Regions from separate parts of the Scandinavium lactucae genome, predicted to be linked through region 1. Evidence: predicted binding sites of a transcription regulator. Region 1 holds the regulator's gene; each other region holds the start of a gene.

The links. The regulator CRP, encoded in region 1, controls carbon source genes, mostly activating them, when cyclic AMP is high. The targets are predictions, from matches to a motif close to ATGTGANNNNNNTCACAT.
Region 2: SIK69_RS09725 (PTS mannitol transporter subunit IICBA) is a predicted target of CRP. The motif match lies at 1,546-1,563, and genes of this name have one in related genera.
Region 3: uxuA (mannonate dehydratase) is a predicted target of CRP. The motif match lies at 1,019-1,036, and genes of this name have one in related genera.
Region 4: serC (3-phosphoserine/phosphohydroxythreonine transaminase) is a predicted target of CRP. The motif match lies at 819-836, and genes of this name have one in related genera.

What each region holds. Positions count from the first base shown of each region.
Region 1 is NZ_JAWXRD010000003.1:190,464-192,670, forward strand. Features, by position in the region: gene SIK69_RS05160 (YccS/YhfK family putative transporter) at 1-804, opposite strand, end outside; gene crp (cAMP-activated global transcriptional regulator CRP) at 860-1,492, opposite strand; gene SIK69_RS05170 (OsmC family protein) at 1,799-2,203, shown strand.
Region 2 is NZ_JAWXRD010000028.1:53,983-56,189, reverse strand. Features, by position in the region: gene SIK69_RS09725 (PTS mannitol transporter subunit IICBA) at 1-1,282, opposite strand, end outside; gene SIK69_RS09720 (DUF3302 domain-containing protein) at 1,822-2,148, shown strand; gene SIK69_RS09715 (HlyD family secretion protein) at 2,154-2,207, shown strand, end outside.
Region 3 is NZ_JAWXRD010000030.1:128,873-131,079, reverse strand. Features, by position in the region: gene SIK69_RS12675 (mannitol dehydrogenase family protein) at 1-926, opposite strand, end outside; gene uxuA (mannonate dehydratase) at 1,133-2,207, shown strand, end outside.
Region 4 is NZ_JAWXRD010000040.1:890,578-892,784, reverse strand. Features, by position in the region: gene SIK69_RS22020 (DUF421 domain-containing protein) at 81-773, shown strand; gene serC (3-phosphoserine/phosphohydroxythreonine transaminase) at 952-2,040, shown strand; gene aroA (3-phosphoshikimate 1-carboxyvinyltransferase) at 2,111-2,207, shown strand, end outside.

The sequences.
Region 1 (2,207 bases):
ATTCCAGCGGATCACCGCTTCAGCATGGCTGCGTTCCACCAGTTTCTGCACTTCTGCGGGCTGGTGCAGGCTGACCGAAATATGTTCTTGCAGATCGAGGCCAATCTGGAAGGCGCGCAGCAGGCGCTTATATTCGTGATTCTGGTTGGCGGCCAGCATGTGCATTTGCTGGTAACACTGGGTAATCAGGTCGACGGCTTTTTGCTGTCGAGTGAGCAGTGGCGGCAGCGCTTTTTCCGGATCGGTATGCTGGGTCAGCAGGCTATATTTGGCTTCACAATAATCCGCCAGCTGGCGATAGAGCAGGCTCAGGGATTCGCGCAGCGGCTGTTCGCGCCACATCCAGAACCAGAACCAGTTAAACAGGCCGTACCACAGGGTGCCGAGAGCGTAAATCAGCAGCGGCTGCCACACTGGCATATTGCCTGCCAGGCTGAGGGTGAAGATCGAGGCAATCAGCGAAGCGGGCAGCAGGCGCGCGTGCAGAGAACTGATTTCGGCGGTAACGCCGAGCAGCATCGCCAACCCGCTCAGAATAATGGGCAGCGGTACGTCACGCGCCAGTAACAACTGCACCGCGAGGCTACAGCCCGCAAACAGCGAACCGCCAATAATCAACCGTTTGAAGAAGCGTTTGTGGGGCGTGTCCAGCCCGGCAATGTTGCAGCAGGCGGGAACCAATGAAAACAGCAGACCGTACTTGAGATACCCCAAAGCCAGACCGATAGCCACGGGTAAACAGAGCACCAGCGTTTGTCGCAGTGCGTAGTTAATTTCCGGGTGATAAATCAGCCTGCGCCACATGAGGGGAGAGACAAAAACGGCGTACTGCCCCAGGGCAATACGCCGTTAATCTGGCTTAGCGGGTACCGTAGACCACGATAGTTTTACCGTGGGCGGAGATCAGATTCTGATCTTCCAACATTTTCAGAATACGGCCCACGGTTTCACGTGAACAGCCAACGATCTGACCGATTTCCTGACGGGTGATTTTAATTTGCATACCGTCCGGGTGGGTCATAGCATCAGGCTGTTTCGCCAGGTTCAGCAGCGTCTGCGCGATACGACCGGTTACGTCGAGGAACGCCAGGTTGCCCACTTTTTCAGAGGTGACCTGCAGGCGACGCGCCATCTGGGAGGAGAGGCGCATCAGAATATCCGGGTTGACCTGGATAAGCTGACGGAATTTTTTGTAGGAGATTTCGGCCACTTCACAAGCGGTTTTCGCCCGAACCCAGGCACTACGCTCCTGACCTTCTTCGAACAGGCCAAGCTCACCGATAAAGTCGCCCTGGTTAAGGTAAGAGAGGATCATCTCTTTACCTTCTTCATCCTTGATGAGTACTGCAACAGAGCCTTTCACGATGTAGTACAGCGTTTCTGCTTTTTCACCCTGGTGAATCAGCGTGCTCTTCGATGGGTACTTATGAATGTGGCAATGAGACAAGAACCATTCAAGGGTAGGGTCTGTTTGCGGTTTGCCAAGCACCATGCGCGGTTATCCTCTGTTATAAGCTGTCTCCAGTGGCAGACAAAACACTGCCGCTGGCTTTGCAATCGTATCCTTCCCTGTGCCTGGGAAGTCGGCTGTCGGATTTTACTGCAGCCTGTAGTGTGATGTCCTCTGCATACATGCAGTACTTCAATGTATTACTGTAGCATCCCGACTGTTTTAGCATAGCTTTTGCCGCGTGTCTCCTGGTGTCTCGCTTCAGCATGACGCACGTCGCCTTCCGTTGCGAGAATTGTTATGTGCGCGTAATCTGTCAGGAAAATTGCAACTCTGGAGTTAACAATTATGCAAGCGCGTGTGAAATGGGTTGAGGGTTTAACCTTCCTGGGGGAGTCTGCTTCTGGCCACCAAATCATGATGGACGGTAACTCTGGTGACAAAGCGCCAAGCCCGATGGAAATGGTGCTGATGGCAGCGGGCGGATGCAGCGCGATTGACGTGGTATCGATTCTGCAAAAGGGGCGTCATGACGTGACCGATTGTGAGGTGAAGTTGACCTCTGAGCGTCGTGAAGAAGCTCCGCGTCTGTTTACCCACATTAATTTGCACTTCATCGTCACCGGCAAAGAGCTAAAAGAAGCCGCGGTGTCGCGTGCGGTGGATTTGTCCGCTGAGAAATACTGCTCGGTGGCGCTGATGCTGGAGAAAGCGGCGAAAATTACCCATTCGTTTGAAGTGGTCGAAGGATAAGCGC
Region 2 (2,207 bases), on a different contig from region 1:
CCAGGTCGACATCCGGCGGCAGGTTGTTGATAGCGCTGTTGGTCACAGAGATATGGCTCAGACCCGCATCTGCCACTTTCTTACGCAGCACGCCTGCACCCATGGCGCTGGAACCCATACCGGCGTCACAGGCGACGATGATTTTACGCACGTGGCTCAGATCGTTGGTTACGTCACCCGCGGTCAGCGGATTGGCGGCACCTTTGGACTCGGCTTTCATGTCGTTCATACGACGGGTTGCCGCTTCGATATCGTCTTCTTCTTTCACTTTGCTGGTTTTCAGCAGGATAGCGGAGACCACGAAGGAGACGACTGTTGCCGCCACAATCGCCGCAATGTTAGCGAAGTAAGCGCCTTTCGGCGTCATCGCCAGAATCGCCAGGATAGAGCCTGGAGAGGCCGGAGACACCAGGCCGCCGTTGAGGATAGTCAGGGTGAACACGCCGGTCATACCGCCGAGAATAACGGCCAGGATCAGACGTGGGTTCATCAGCACATACGGGAAATAAATTTCGTGAATACCGCCGAGGAAGTGGATGATAGCCGCCCCGCCCGCAGACTGTTTGGCGCTACCGCGACCAAAGAACATGTATGCCAGCAGAACACCCATACCCGGACCCGGGTTAGCTTCAATCAGGAAGAAGATGGATTTGCCCAGCTCATGGGACTGCTGAATACCCAGCGGCGAGAAGATACCGTGGTTGATGGCGTTGTTGAGGAACAGGATTTTCGCCGGTTCAACAAAGATAGACGCCAGCGGCAGCATGTCATGCACAACCATGAAGTTAACGCCAGCAGCCAGCACTTTGGACAGCACTTCAACCGCAGGACCAATGCCGAGGAACGCCAGTACTGCGAGGATCATACCGATGATGCCCGCAGAGAAGTTGTTCACCAGCATTTCAAAACCGGATTTGATCTTACCGTCTACCCAGGCGTCAAAACGCTTAATCGCCCAGCCACCCAGTGGACCGGCAATCATCGCGCCGAGGAACATCGGCATATCCGCACCGACGATAACGCCCATGGTGGTAATCGCACCGACCACGCCGCCGCGGTCACCGCCAACCAGACGACCACCGGTATAACCGATCAGCAATGGCAGCAGGTAAGTAATCATTGGGCCGACGAGCTTCGCCAGCGTTTCGTTTGGCAACCACCCTGTTGGAATAAATAACGCGGTGATGATACCCCACGCGATAAACGCGCCGATGTTTGGCATCACCATATTGCTGAGGAATCGACCAAAGCTTTGCACTTTGATCTTGATATCGGATGACATAAAAACACCCCTTCTTATGTTTGCTGTCGCGCAGGCTAAAAGCCCGAGGTTTGGTTTGTTGTTAAGTAGCGGCAGAGGTAGCCGGACCCTGTTGATGATGCGAAATCTGGCACTGAATCGTTCAACTGTCCAGCGAGCCCCAGGTTGTGTGATCTGAGTCACGCTAATATGGGGTGATGAGGCGTAATTGACGTGATCGTTGTCACAAAATGACGGGATGAAAAAAGTGCGTCGGCTGAAAAATCACCTCCAAAGGGCTGTTAATGTGATGTTAATCACATTTTGTTGTCGGGGATTTGTTGTTGTTATGTGATTAACATCACAAAGTATTTTCATCTGCGCGCGGGCAACTGTGACCGCCCGCATGTTCTGCATTTCGCTGTGTCATCGCGGTGAGTTAATTCCAGGGCAACGGACGGCGAGTTTAGTGATTCTGTGTTATAGCAATATGACCGACTAACGATTATTTTTTCAGTGATCACTCAGGCGCTTCGCAATGGGGCGCGTGCCGATGGGCATGTCATAATTTCGAGGCGGCTATGTTTCTTAATTATTTTGCGTTGGGTGTGCTTATTTTCGTTTTTTTGGTGATTTTTTACGGGATCATTATTTTGCATGATATTCCTTATCTTATCGCCAAATCGCGTAATCACCCTCATGCCGATGCGATTCACGTCGCGGGTTGGGTGAGTTTGTTTACCCTCCACGTCATCTGGCCGTTTTTATGGATCTGGGCCACCCTTTACCGCCCGGAGCGCGGCTGGGGAATGCAGCAGGCAGAACAGGAATCTTTCGCTCAGTTGCAGCGCCGGGTCACGGAGCTTGAGCAAAAACTCGCGGAAACATCACGCTCGCCAGCGGAGTAACCATCATGGATTTGCTCATTATTCTGACCTATGTCGCGCTGGCCTGGGCGATATTTAAA
Region 3 (2,207 bases), on a different contig from region 1:
GCCAGATAACCGAGATAGGCCAGGAATGAGTGGCTGCCGTTCAGCATCCGCAGCTTCATTTGTTCCCACGGCAGGACGTCACTCACCATTTGTACGCCCGCGATTTCCCACTCCGGACGACCTGCCACGAAGTTGTCTTCTACCACCCACTGAATGAACGGCTCGCAGCTGATGGCGCACGGATCGTCGACTCCGGTTGCTGCGGCAATTTCTGCCAACGATTCTTCGGTCGCCGCCGGAACGATGCGGTCGACCATGGTGCCCGGAAAACTGACCTGTTCAGCTATCCATTGTGCCAGTTCGGGCGAACGCTTATTGGCCATCCCCAATACCGCATTTTTCACTACGTGGCCGTTGTCAGGAATGTTATCGCAGGAGAGAACGGTAAAAGGCGGGAGCCCGCGCTCGCGGCGACGATGTAACGCTTCAACCAGTATTCCCGGCGCGGAATGCGGCTCAGAAGGGTTCTCAAGATCGTGAACAATCCGCGGCTGTGTGACATCCAGCCGACCGGTCGCCGGGTCAATGCAGTAGCCTTTCTCGGTGATGGTAAGAGAGACAATCGCCACCTGCGGCTCGCAGAATTTCTCAATGATCGCCGCCAGGGAATCGAGTTTTGCATTCAGGCATTCATTCACCGCCCCGATGATAATCGGCTGGTTACCGTCCGCACCTTTCTCCAGCACCGTATACAGATGGTTCTGGGCGCGCAGCTGGCTCATCAATACATCGCCGCTAAACAGGCTGATTTCGCACAGACCCCAGTCACCGCCTTTGGCATTCAGTACCCGATCCGTCAGCAGTGCCTGGTGGGCCCGATGGAATGCGCCAAAGCCGAAATGGACAATCCGCGAACGAAGCTGTTGTCGGTCATACTGAGGGAATTGCACGTTGTCGGGCAGCGTGGCGGTGGCGATCGTCTTCATTATATAAACACCTGCTTAACCATTAATTAACAATTGGCAGTGTAAAGTTATATGACAGCAAATTGAATTGGTGTGCCGTATTTATCCCGGGAATGTGAGCTGGATCAATCAATGCCGGGGCGGAATTTGACGCTTTTGCAGAAACATGTATGGTAGTCGTCATTAGCCATTCCATTATTGGTATAACAACTTAAGAGGGTGTGACAATGGAACAAACCTGGCGTTGGTATGGACCGAAAGATCCTGTTTCTCTTGATGATGTGCGCCAGGCTGGCGCAACCGGCGTAGTCACTGCGCTACACCACATTCCGAACGGTCAGGTCTGGCCGGTGGATGAAATTAAAGCGCGTCAGGCGTTGCTCGCGGAAAAAGGGCTGACCTGGTCCGTGGTGGAAAGTATCCCGGTCCACGAAGAGATTAAAACCCAGTCCGGCGACTGCAAAACCTGGATTACTAACTACCAGCAGAGCATCCGTAATCTGGCGGCCTGCGGGATTGATACCGTCTGCTACAACTTTATGCCGATCCTCGACTGGACGCGTACTGACCTTGAGTACCAGCTGCCAGACGGCTCCAAAGCTCTGCGTTTCGACCAGATTGCCTTCGCCGCATTTGAACTGCATATCCTCAAGCGCCCGGGGGCTGAAGCGGATTACAGCGCGGAAGAGCAGCAGCAGGCGCAGGCGTATTTCAAGGCGATGAGCGCGGCAGAAATTGAAAAGCTGACCCGTAATATTATTGCCGGTTTACCGGGCGCGGAAGAGGGTTACACCCTGGACCAGTTCCGTCAGCGTCTGGCTGAATATGATCACATCAGCAAAGAGACGCTACGTGAAAACATGGCGGTGTTCCTGCGTGCAATCGTACCGGTGGCGGAAGAAGTCGGCGTGCGCCTGGCCGTTCACCCGGACGATCCTCCGCGTCCTATCCTCGGCCTGCCGCGTATCGTGTCGACCATTGAAGATATGCAGTGGCTGAAAGAAACCGTCGACAGCATTAACAACGGCTTCACCATGTGTACCGGCTCTTACGGCGTTCGCGCGGATAACGACCTGGTGAAAATGATTGAAACCTTTGGCGATCGCATTCACTTCACCCACCTGCGCGCGACCTGCCGCGAAGGCAATCCAAAAACCTTCCACGAAGGTTCCCATCTGCACGGTGACGTGAATATGGTGGCGGTGGTTGACGCGATTCTGTCTGAAGAGTCTCGCCGTAAGAAAGCGGGTGACCTGCGTCCGATTCCATTCCGTCCTGACCACGGGCATCAGATGCTGGACG
Region 4 (2,207 bases), on a different contig from region 1:
CTATCGTCCCGGCCCAGGCGGCGAAAATAAAAGCCTCGGCTACGCTTAGAACCAATAACTCTCTGTTAAGGCATATAAAAATGAAAGCATTTGATTTGCACCGCATGGCGTTTGACAAGGTCCCCGTTGAGTTTCTCGGGGAAGTGGCGCTGCGTAGCCTTTACACCTTCATTCTGGTGTTTCTGTTCTTAAAAATTACCGGACGTCGCGGCGTGCGGCAGATGTCGCTCTTTGAAGTGCTCATTATTCTGACATTGGGTTCCGCCGCCGGAGATGTGGCGTTCTATGATGATGTGCCTATGCTGCCGGTGCTGGTGGTCTTTATCTCGCTGGCGGGGCTTTACCGCCTCGTGATGTGGCTGATGGCGCACAGCGAAAAGCTAGAGGATCTGCTGGAGGGTAAGCCAGTCATTATTGTGACCGACGGAGAGCTCGCCTGGGAGAAGCTGCAAGCCGAGAACATGACCGAGTTTGAATTCTTTATGGAACTTCGCCTGAATGGCATCGAACACCTCGGACAGATTAAACGCGCCATCCTCGAAACCAACGGCCAAATCAGCGTCTACTTTTTCGGTGACGATGAGGTGAAAGCCGGGCTGCCGATTTTGCCCGGTAAATGCGTCGAGCGTTTCACCACCGTGCCGGAAGAAAACGATTATTCCTGTACCCGATGCAGCGCGATTTTTCATCTGCATGCGGGCGACCGTCGAAACTGTCCGCGTTGTGCAAATCCGGAGTGGGCAAAGGCCAGTCGGGCGAAACGGATCACCTGACAGCAAAAATGTCGGCATTGTATCGTCAAGCTGGCAGATTGTGTTGTGTGAGCTTCGCCACATTTTTCTGCCAGCGAGTATTAGCCATTGCGGCGTGTGTCACTGAATGGTAAAACCGATAGCCACAGGAATAACTTATGCCTTCGGGTAGATAACGTGCACAGCGTGGTGAGGGGAAATGGCTCAGGTCTTTAATTTTAGTTCAGGTCCGGCAATGCTTCCGGCAGATGTTCTTCAACTGGCTCAACAGGAACTGTGTGACTGGCAGGGGTTGGGTACCTCGGTGATGGAAATCAGCCATCGTGGAAAAGAGTTCATCCAGGTCGCTGAAACAGCAGAAAAAGATTTCCGTGATTTGCTGAATATCCCTTCCAACTACAAAGTGCTGTTCTGCCACGGCGGCGGGCGCGGTCAGTTTGCCGGTGTTCCCCTCAATCTGCTCGGTGATAAAACCACCGCTGACTACGTCGATGCGGGCTACTGGGCGGAAAGCGCCGTAAAAGAAGCGGTGAAATACTGCTCTCCGAATGTTATCGACGCCAAAACTATCGTTGATGGCAAGCGCGCGGTAAAACCGATGCGCGACTGGCAGCTCTCTGACAATGCGGCGTATCTGCATTACTGCCCGAATGAAACCATCGACGGCATCGCTATCAATGAAATGCCAAACTTTGGCAAAGACGTTGTCGTTGCGGCGGATTTCTCATCTTCGATTCTGTCCAGCCCGATTGATATCAGCCGCTTTGGCGTGATTTACGCCGGGGCGCAGAAGAACATCGGTCCCGCTGGCCTGACGCTGGTTATCGTCCGTGAAGATCTGCTGGGTAAAGCGCATAAAATGTGCCCATCGATTCTGGATTACACCGTCCTGAACGATAACGATTCGATGTTCAACACCCCGCCGACCTTTGCCTGGTATTTGTCTGGACTGGTGTTCAAATGGCTGAAAGAGCAGGGCGGCGTGGCGGCAATGGACCGCATTAACCAGCAGAAAGCCGAACTGCTGTATGGCACCATCGACAACAGTGACTTTTATCGTAATGACGTGGCGACGGCCAACCGTTCACGCATGAATGTACCTTTCCAGTTGGCGGACAGTGCGCTGGATAAACTGTTCCTTGAAGAATCCTTTGCCGCAGGGCTGCATGCGCTGAAAGGCCACCGAGTAGTGGGTGGTATGCGGGCGTCCATCTATAACGCCATGCCTCTGGCAGGTGTGCAGGCGTTAACCGATTTTATGAAAGAGTTCGAACGCCGCCACGGTTAATCTTTTACGTTTTCATCCCCGTAGCTTGTCTGCGGGGTTTTTTATTTTCTGCTTTTGAGAGTTGAGTTTCATGGAATCCCTGACGTTACAACCCATCGCGCGCGTAGACGGCACCATCAATTTACCCGGTTCAAAAAGTGTTTCTAACCGCGCATTGCTGTTGGCGG